One region of the Noviherbaspirillum sp. L7-7A genome, then DNA from elsewhere that is predicted to be linked to it. Evidence: predicted binding sites of a transcription regulator. Region 1 holds the regulator's gene; the other holds the start of a gene.
What was found. The regulator sigma-54, encoded in region 1, starts transcription at its own class of promoters, with help from an activator protein. The targets are predictions, from matches to a motif close to TGGCANGNAANCTGCTTT.
Positions count from the first base shown of each region.

Region 1 (4,755 bases):
AACCTGAAGCCGCCGTGCGCGATGGCACGGCGGGCAAGTAATTCAATCAGGCTAGATCGCGTAGCGGATGGGCGTAATCAGGCCAGGCCTCCACGAAATAGGCGCTGACCTGCTCGGCGCTGACTTCCGCCACATTGGCTGGCATCCAGCGCGGCGCATTGTCCTTTTCAATCACCCGCGCCCGTATGCCTTCCAGCACTTCGGTGCCTTCGAACGAGCGTCGGATCATCACGCGTTCCATGCGCAGGCAATCGGCCACTGACAGCGTGGCACCGCGTCGCAACTGCTCCAGCGTCACGCACAGCAGCAAAGGAGAACCGCGATGCATCGCGCTCAATGACTTGTCTGCAAAGTCACTGTTATCGCCCGCAAGCGAAGTCATGATGGCGGCGATGCTGTCATGCGCGAAGTGACGGTCGATTTCCGCCCGCTGCCGGGCCAGCATGCTGTTCTCGGGATCGGCTTCGGAACGATAGGGCGCTGCAAAGCGGCTTATTCTTTCCGTAATCTGCTTGCCGCTTGCCATTGGCTCCGTCTCAAGCATGGTCAGCAGTTCCGGCAGTGCGGCCGAGGGAAGAAAGAGATCGGCCAGTCCGGCGTAGAGCGCATCGGCGGCGGCGATGGTTTGTCCAGTCAGCCCCAGCCACACGCCCAGCTTGCCTGGCAGACGGGAAAGGAAATAGCCGCCGCCTACATCCGGGAACAGACCGATATGCACTTCAGGCATCGCCATCGCGGTCTTGTCAGTCACGATGCGTAACTGGCTCTGTGCGCTACCTTGCGATATTCCCATGCCGCCGCCCATGACAATCCCGTCCATCAGCGCAATGTATGGCTTGCTGTAATGATGAATCAGGTGATTCAGTGCGTATTCTTCGGTGAAGAAATCTTCCAGCAATGCGCTGCCGCCAGCGGGACCCGCCGTGCCGACTTCATGAAAGAACCGGATGTCGCCACCCGCACAGAAAGCCCGTTGGCTGCTTGATCGTATGACGACTGCGAAGACATCCTCGTTGGCTTGCCATTCACGCAGAAGCGCAGTGAGCGCTCTTATCATGTCCAGCGATAAGGCATTCAATGCCTTGGCCCGATCAAGGGTCATGAAACCGATATGGTTTCTTATTGTGCCGGTAAGGTGTCCGCTCATATTGGCCTGGTCAAAAGCGCCTGACAAAAATGCCTTTGCCATCCTTAAAGCCAGACCACCTGTGCCGGCCGTCTCCAGGAAATTCCCTTGTGCTTCGTTGTCAGGCGCGTTAATGAAGGTGCATAGTTTAGCAACATTCAGGAAACGCAGCCTGATGTGAACCGGCCTCCGAGCGTGCGGATACCGGTCTGCAGAAATTTAATGTGCTGCGCTTGCCTTGGCCAGAACCACAGTCCAGCGATTGAACAGCAGCATTTGCAGGTGGCCGGGATCATCGCCAGGGCGGCAATCAATGATGGGATTGACGCTGTATTGATTTTTCCGCACTTCGCGGCGGATCCGCATTTCTCGGCGGCCTACGCGCAGCATGAAGCCGGCTGGTGCCTGATCGAGGTAAAGGGGATTGCTTGCGGTAGTATTGAATTGCGCCATGACGTCTTCTCCAGGGCAGAAACGTTGAACATGGCGTTAATGTATCACAAGTACTGTATGTATAAACAGTATTTTCGAACTGTGGTTTTTTATGCAAGGCGCTTGGAGCGCCCTGCGTTCATGCATTTTACGGGAATGCGCTGTGTGGCTCAGGCAGCCGGTGCCGCCGCGGTGCCGTCACTATCTTCCTCGATCATGCGCTTGATGCCGGCATGCTGATGGTCCTGGATCCTGGTCTTGTATTTCAAGACCTGGCGATCGAGCTTGTCGATCAGCGTATCAATGGCGGCGTACAGGTCCTGCGCAATGCTGGCCACATGCACATCCTTGCCCCGTAGCCTCAGGGTGATCTCGGCGCGCTGGCGCCTTTCTTTCTCAGGGAGATTATCAACGGCCAAGATGACCGCTATATCAATGACATGGTCGAAATGGCGCTTGATCCGCTCAAGCTTGCCTTGCACGTATTCACGAATTGCGGGAGTCACTTCGAGATGATGTCCACTGATGGTGAGATTCATACTACGCTCCTGTGAAAGGCCGGCAGAGGTTTCACTGAAGATGAAACATGTCAGCGAGTTACATGCTGCAAAAAACTACAAGGACTTGCGCAGGTTGACTGGAGGGATCTTCAGGGCTTCCCGATATTTTGCGACGGTACGGCGTGCCACGACCATACCCTGTTCCGCCAGCATTTCTGCGATGCGACTATCGGAAAATGGATTCTTCGGGTCTTCGGCTCCTATGAGTTGTTTGATCAACGCCCGGATTGCAGTCGATGAGGCTTCGCCGCCTGCATCGGTTGCAACATGGCTGCCAAAGAAGTACTTCAACTCGAACATGCCATGCGGCGTGAGCATGTATTTCTGTGTTGTCACACGCGAGATGGTGCTTTCGTGTAAACCCAGTGTATCAGCTATTTCTCGTAACACAAGAGGTCGCATTGCCACGGCGCCATGAGAGAAAAAATTGCGCTGGCGGTCCACAATCGCCTGGGCCACGCGCAGGATGGTATCGAAACGCTGGCGCATGTTCTTGATCAGCCATTTCGCTTCCTGCAGCTGTGAACTCATCGAGCCTTCGCCCTTGCTCTGCTTGAGGATGTTGGCATACAGCGCATTGACGCGCAGGCGCGGCATCACCTCGTGATTCAGTGTCACCTGCCAGCCGTTCTTGCCGCGCTTGACGATCACGTCGGGCACGACATAGTCGGATGCGTCGCTGGCGAACATGGCCCCAGGATGCGGATTGCATTGCCGGATCACTACCTGGGCCTCGCGCAGGTCCTCCTCGTCGCAGTCCAGGGATTTTTTCAACTTGTTGAAGTCGCGCTGGGCAAACAGCTGCAAGTGCTTCTCGACGATCTGCAGCGCGGTGCGGCGCGTCACCATGGGAACGCGGGGCATGCGCCTGATCTGCAGCGCCAGGCATTCCGACGCGTCGCGCGCGCCGACGCCGGGCGGGTCGAAGCTTTGCAAGAGCTTCAGCGCCATCGACAGCTCCTCGATCTCGACTTCCAGTTCCTCCGGCAGTCGCGCGTGGATCTCCTCCAGCGGCTCGGTCAGATAACCGTTGTCATCCAGCGCATCGATGACCAGTTCAACCAGTGCGCGGTCGCGCGGATTCTGGACGGTCACGCGCATCTGTTCCAGCAGATGCTCGCGCAGGGTCAGCTCATGCGCTTCCATCTGGGGACGGGCGTCGTCGTCTTCCGGCGCCTTGGACGTCCGCGCAACGTCGTCGAAACTCCAGTCGGCATCGGCGCCGCTATCGCTGCTTTCGCCGCCGCCTTCGCCGGCCTCGAAGCCGCCTTCGCCTTCCGCGGAAGGGGCGGCATCGGAAGCGGGTGCGTCGCTGCTTGGCGTGGAGGTGGGTGCGCTGCTGACGGAGCCGTCGGCCAGCAGCCTGATCGAATGGTCAAGCGGATCATCCAGACGTTCAAGCAGCGGATTCTCCGACAGGATCTGTTCCAGTTCCTGATGCAGTTCCAGCGTTGAGAGCTGCAGCAGCCGGATCGACTGCTGCAGTTGCGGCGTCAGCGCAAGATGCTGGGATACGCGGAGTTGAAGTGTCTGTTTCATTTGTGCCTTTTCTTACATCCGGAAGTGCTCGCCGAGATAGACGCGGCGCACCGACTCGTCGGCAATGATGTCGTCCGGGCGGCCGCTGGCCAGCACCACGCCCTGATTGATGATGTAGGCATGGTCGCAAATGCCCAGCGTCTCGCGGACATTGTGGTCCGTTATAAGCACGCCGATATTGCGCTCCTTGAGGAAACGCACGATGCGCTGGATTTCGATGACGGCGATCGGATCGACGCCGGCAAAGGGCTCGTCCAGAAGGATGAAGCGCGGGCTGGTGGCCAGGGCGCGCGCGATTTCTACACGCCTGCGTTCACCGCCGGACAGCGACATCGCCTGGTTGTCACGCAGCTTTTCGATCTGCAGTTCGGAGAGCAGGGCATTGAGCCGGTTCGCGATCTGCTCCTTCGACAGCGGCTTGCCCTCGTAGCGCTGCAGCTCCAGCACCGCGCGGATGTTTTCCTCGACGGTGAGCTTGCGAAATACCGAGGCTTCCTGCGGCAGGTAGGACAGGCCCAGCACAGCGCGGCGGTGGATAGGCAGGCGCGAGATGTCGACGCCGTCCACGTCGATGGTGCCGGCGTCGGAGGGCACCAGGCCGACGATCATGTAGAACGACGTGGTCTTGCCGGCGCCATTCGGGCCGAGCAGTCCCACCACCTGGCCGCTTTCGACATGCAGGGAGACGTCGCGCACCACCTGGCGCGCGCCATAACTCTTCTGCAGGCCCTGCACGTTGAGGATGCTGTTTTCCATCTCAAGGCGCCCTGGTGTCGTTGCGTGGCTGGATGATGGCCTTGATGCGGCCGGCGCCGGCCTTGCTGTTGCTGCTGGGCGTGTTGTTGACCGAGTAGAACTCCTGCTTGCTGTCGTAGGAAATGAATTCGCCTTCGACCTCGTCGGTCGGACTGGCGCCTTCCAGCAGGCGAATCCTGGCGCTGACGTAGAACTTCGCGACCTCGGTCTTGGTGTCGTACTCGATGCGGTCGGCGGCTTCGCCTTCTATCCAGAGATTGGGGCCGCCATCGCGTTTCTGCCGGAAGGTGGCCTTCTCGCCGCGCTTGGCGTAGACCGTGGCGTACTGGTAGCCGGCCGGGT
Region 1 covers NZ_JAHQRJ010000001.1:3,745,566-3,750,320, forward strand. The annotation lists gene KTQ42_RS17085 (deoxyguanosinetriphosphate triphosphohydrolase) at 1-7, shown strand, start outside; gene KTQ42_RS17090 (enoyl-CoA hydratase/isomerase family protein) at 47-1,147, opposite strand; gene KTQ42_RS17095 (hypothetical protein) at 1,346-1,579, opposite strand; gene raiA (ribosome-associated translation inhibitor RaiA) at 1,729-2,097, opposite strand; gene KTQ42_RS17105 (RNA polymerase factor sigma-54) at 2,173-3,657, opposite strand; gene lptB (LPS export ABC transporter ATP-binding protein) at 3,670-4,413, opposite strand; gene lptA (lipopolysaccharide transport periplasmic protein LptA) at 4,415-4,755, opposite strand, start outside.

Region 2 (4,755 bases), on a different contig from region 1:
AGTAACGTTGCATTAAAGCCAACATATATTGGTAGGGCTTGTGTGGAAGCGCACTTTTGCGCAGTGCGCGCGGGATTAGTCGGTGAGTGCCCGTTAGCTGCAAAACCCCGACAACCGGCGGCAGGGTTCCCAAGACAATACCTTCCCTGCGCGGCCGGCATTCTTATAAATCACAGAAATCCCCAACCAGCCAGATGTGCGGCAGACCACTTGGCGCATGTCATGTACCCGACATACCATTCGAGTACTATCGTCCCCATGTGGTTTCGGAGAGAGACAAAGTTTTCAGAAGGAAAGGCCACATCCACCGGAGCTGGCGGTCGGCATTAATACCAGCACCACATTCCTTGTCCCAGCCACCAGGCTCGTGGTTGTACTAGCAGCCTACTGGGACAACAGTCGAATTGTTTGATGCGATCGATATCTGATCTCGACCATATAGTAAGACTACAGGCGTATGACCATACACTAAATTGGAGTGGCCCCCGCTTCATGCCTCAATAGTATTCGTCACTACGGCATCAGGCTCTGGGGTCACACCATTGCGCAAAATCTCCTGTATCGCTCACCGCGGCTCACAAGGCTGCGGTTTTTTTCTGCCTAGCCATATCCCCTGTATGGCGGCTTCTTCGTCAGTGCCGTCACTTGTGGCGAGAAGCCGCAAAGATAATCCAAAGATGCATCCACCGGCGCGCTCGTTCTTTTTCTTCGGGAGAGCCTGCCGCTGCGACGCGACTGAATCGTTCGACTGCAATGGCGGCCCGCTGCGCAGCATAGGCCCTGCGCTCATCGATATTGCGTCTTGGGTTAGGGCTTGCCTTTGGCAGTCTACTGGTGTCCATCACGCTCTTCGTTTTAGATCGAGCCTTACTGCCGAGTTTGGCGGAAATCAGAAAAGAGGAAAAATTTGATGCTTCAAAAACCGAAGGTATAGGCGCACAAAAGCCCGCGCTTGGCGGGCTTCTTCTACAGGGCTGCCGAGCTACTTATGCAGGGTTGCTTCTGGCTGACTTGCGGCGCGATGCGGCGAAACCAAGCAGCCCCAACCCAAGCAGCGCAACCGTAGTTGGCTCAGGCACTTCTCCGTTGCCTCCACCACCAATTTCACCAGTCGTGTAATAAACGCTGATGTGGGAAATCTGATGGGCAGTGCTGTTGCCAGACAAGTCAAAAGGCGGCTTCGTGAACGGCGTGGAGTAAGCGCCCGAACCGGCCGGGATGGACAAGAGATAGGCAACAAGGTTAGTCTGCGCGCCGTCCTTAAACACAAACATAAGGTTGCTGTAAGTACCTAAGCCTGTGTAATTATAAGACGCGTTGTCACTGCCGAAGTTAAAGAGGCTAGAGGAATCGCTCGCACCGCTGAGCTCATACTTACCGTCAAACGACCAATTACTCATTCCAAAGAAGCTCTCCACATTGACCGTATAGGTTGATGCCGGTGGGCTCACGCTATCGTTTGCTTGGCCATCGAGCGGTTGCAATATAAGACAATCCTTGGTGCCAGTGAGCAAGCCACGCAAATCATAGTTTCCAGTTGCATTGGCTCCAAAACAAGATGCTGTGGCTGCCACCGCGGCCCCGTTCAGCACCATGGCGGCAGCGCATCCGATTACAGCCTTGGACAATACGGTTTTAAACATTGTTATCCCCCTTATAGGACAGCCCACGAAAAGCCTAACGTATTGCAATATAGGCAACATTTATGCCAATAAATGATTACCCTTAAAAAACAATTAGTTAAGGAAATATAATTTCAAAATTTCATGATGAATGTAAGAAATGCTGACAGACGGGGTTGCTCGCGATTGACCGTAGAGACGAAAAAAGCCCGCACTCGGCGGGCTTTGATGGGGCCGATGGACTGCTTATGCGCTCTTCCTTTTTGCTGCCTTGCGGCGGGATGCTGCAAAGCCGAGCAGACCGAGGCCCGGCAGCGCGGCTGTGGCGGGTTCGGCACTTGGGCCGCAGAGCCCGCTGCGTTGTCATAGTAAGTTCTAAAAGTTAGGTTGTAATTGCTCCAGCCACTTGTGCTGCCAGCATAGAGTGCATGCCGTTGCTGTAAGAGCCTAGTTGTCTCCAAGCTCGATCGGCTGGGCCGGGATGCGCATGACGTCGGCGGCACCATCAAGCTCCTGGCTTCCCGCAGTATCAAAGTCATTGTCCTGCAGCTGGGCGCGCTGGACCTGACTTCACCAGCGAGCAAGATGATGTTGACGACACTTGCCGCCGTCGCCGAGCTCGAGCGCGATCTCTTGGTGGAGCGGACACAAGTCGGATTGCAGCGGGCGAAGCAGCAAGGCAAAACGCTGGGCCGACCCGCAACCACTACGGCCGAGCAGCGTGCCGATATTCTGGCCAGGCATAAATCTGGCGCCTCAATCAGCGAGCTATCCCGGCTGCGTGGCGTGTCGCGTGCGACAGTAATGCGCATTGCATGGCCAGAAGGCGCATAATAAAACCAGTCGTCTGACGAGGGCGGCTATCCTGGAAGTTATCTTGGCCGCTGTGGCTTACTACCCGCAGCGGCTTTTCTTTTACTGTCGTCATCGAGATTGGTCTGGAGTGACAGCGTTAAGCGCTATTGGTGTACTTCAAAAACACGGTTTTTGACCACCATAACATTGCATTAGGCGCAATCGGACGCCTCAACAAACGACAGGAGGAAGCATGAATACGAGGATGCGGGGGAGGCAGAAGGCGGCCGCGTTGGCCGCACTGCTGTTGATGTCATGTTTAAATGCCAGCGCCGCCGGAGGGTCGATCGAGCGCGGACGTTACTTAGCAAAGATAGGCGGATGCAACGACTGCCATACCCCGGGCTATGGCCTTTCCGGCGGTCAGGTACCGGAAGCGCAATGGCTGGTGGGCGATCAGCTCGGCTGGAACGGGCCCTGGGGCACAACCTATCCGTCCAACCTTCGGCTATTCTTCCAGAAAGTGTCCGAGTCGGAGTGGCTGAAGATGGCTAGGGAAAGACAGTTGCGCCCACCGATGCCCTGGTTCGCACTGCGGGACATGAGCGATGAGGACCTGTCATCGCTGTACCGTTTCATTCGCACTCTAGGCCCGGCCGGCGAACTGGCGCCGGCCTATTTGCCGGCCGGCGTGGAGCCCAAAGGCCCGGCGATCCGGTTCCCTCAGCCGCCAAAATGATCGCGGCAGACATTCAACTCGGAGCATGGGGTGATGAAGCTAGTTTGTTAGCATGATCACCAGTGCCTCGACTGGGCAAGGGGAGTGATTGAACATCGAGGCACGTACAACCAAGGGCCTGGTTGGCTCCGGTCGCCGCTTCACACGATTATCGGATTTTGTTGATCTTTCCCTTCCTTTCGTGGGACCGGCAACAATACCCAGTATTGGACACGCGCTACTAAGCTGTCTCCCTCAACGTGACGTTCATAGCCATATAGCGTCATTAGGGGCTCCTGCATATCCGGCATCTTTATTGGGTGCGGGTTATATAAGGGCGGCACGATGTCGCGCGGCCCACCTTTGGCTTTCAGGTCTAGCAGGCGTGCCGCCAGTTGAATGACGAGAATCTGTTGTGATGCGCCCAGCTCTCAAAAACAAGATGCCCAGTGTAACGGGGAAGCGTCAAAAGCTCTTCCATCCCGAGTGCAACCCCGTTCTGATAAAGACACATGAGCCTGAAGAGCATGCCATTCAGACTACCGCAGGTAAGTTCCGCTGTATGGGTCACGCAGCAGTTTTAGTTGTATTACGCAACCCATTGCGTGCTTAGTACATCTCCGTGTTATGGCTAACATTTCCCACATTGCAAAGCTGAAGGGCACTTGCCCAAATCCAACTTGGTGCAATACTAGCCTTGATGCGGAAGTGCACAATGAATTTGCCTGCCTGACGAGGGTTGGCAATCTCTCGGAAGGCATCTTGGCCGCTGCGGGTCATTGCCTGCAGCAGCCTTTTCTGTGGTCGATCCATGACAGGATAATCCTACATGGATTGAGGCGTTTCACTGACTTTCCCTCGGCCCCCGATATCCCTAGTATGTGAACTGTCTCCTCCATCCCTCCCCTGGAATGGATTTAAGCCCGCTGCGATTATCCCAGCGGGCTTTCTTTTGCCCTTTTCATGCTGCACTGCATGTAGACAAGGTTGCGTTTTAAGTTCATTATCCGAGCACAAAAATCCATGCCTTGAGCTGGGATCGGAGAAGACAGGGAAACCCGCATCGGTAACGATCGCGGGTTTTTTCTTTGGACAACAAAAAATTGAGCAAAAAAAACCCGCTTACAAGGAGCGGGCTTAAATCCATCCGTTGCGGAATGGAGGAGACAAGGAGAACTATAAGCAGTTTCTCGCCATAAAGAAAATTACCTGTGCCCATACCTGTCATACGTTTTGTGAATGACAATTAAGGTCTAAAAGGAAATAGTTATGGGCAGCTATATATTATGTGATAGATCGACATACAGCATGACAGTTGCGAAGTCTGCCCGGAACTGCTTTCATGAGGGCGTTTCCAATTTCCGGTGACTCCTGCTTCTTGTTGCCGCTATGTCGGCACCAGGTATGTCTGGACAGTTAGCCGTCGAGTCACGCTTGCCTCCTCGGGGTTTCCCTCTTGGCCGTAGACCGTAGGGCCTGTAGCTTTTCTTTCCCAAAAACAGCGATAATGCGCCTGCGGTGTGCCAGCTCAGGCACTGAAATGGTTGACCAAGCACTCGACGGTGCCAAGGACCGGAATTAGCACCGGTTGCCGCCATTGCCTAGCTTGAACTGACGCAT
Region 2 covers NZ_JAHQRJ010000002.1:416,218-420,972, reverse strand. The annotation lists gene KTQ42_RS20175 (PEP-CTERM sorting domain-containing protein) at 987-1,643, opposite strand; partial or broken gene KTQ42_RS20165 (recombinase family protein) at 2,079-2,456, shown strand; gene KTQ42_RS20160 (cytochrome C) at 2,671-3,156, shown strand.
Region 2: KTQ42_RS20175 (PEP-CTERM sorting domain-containing protein) is a predicted target of sigma-54. The motif match lies at 1,694-1,711, and genes of this name have one in related genera.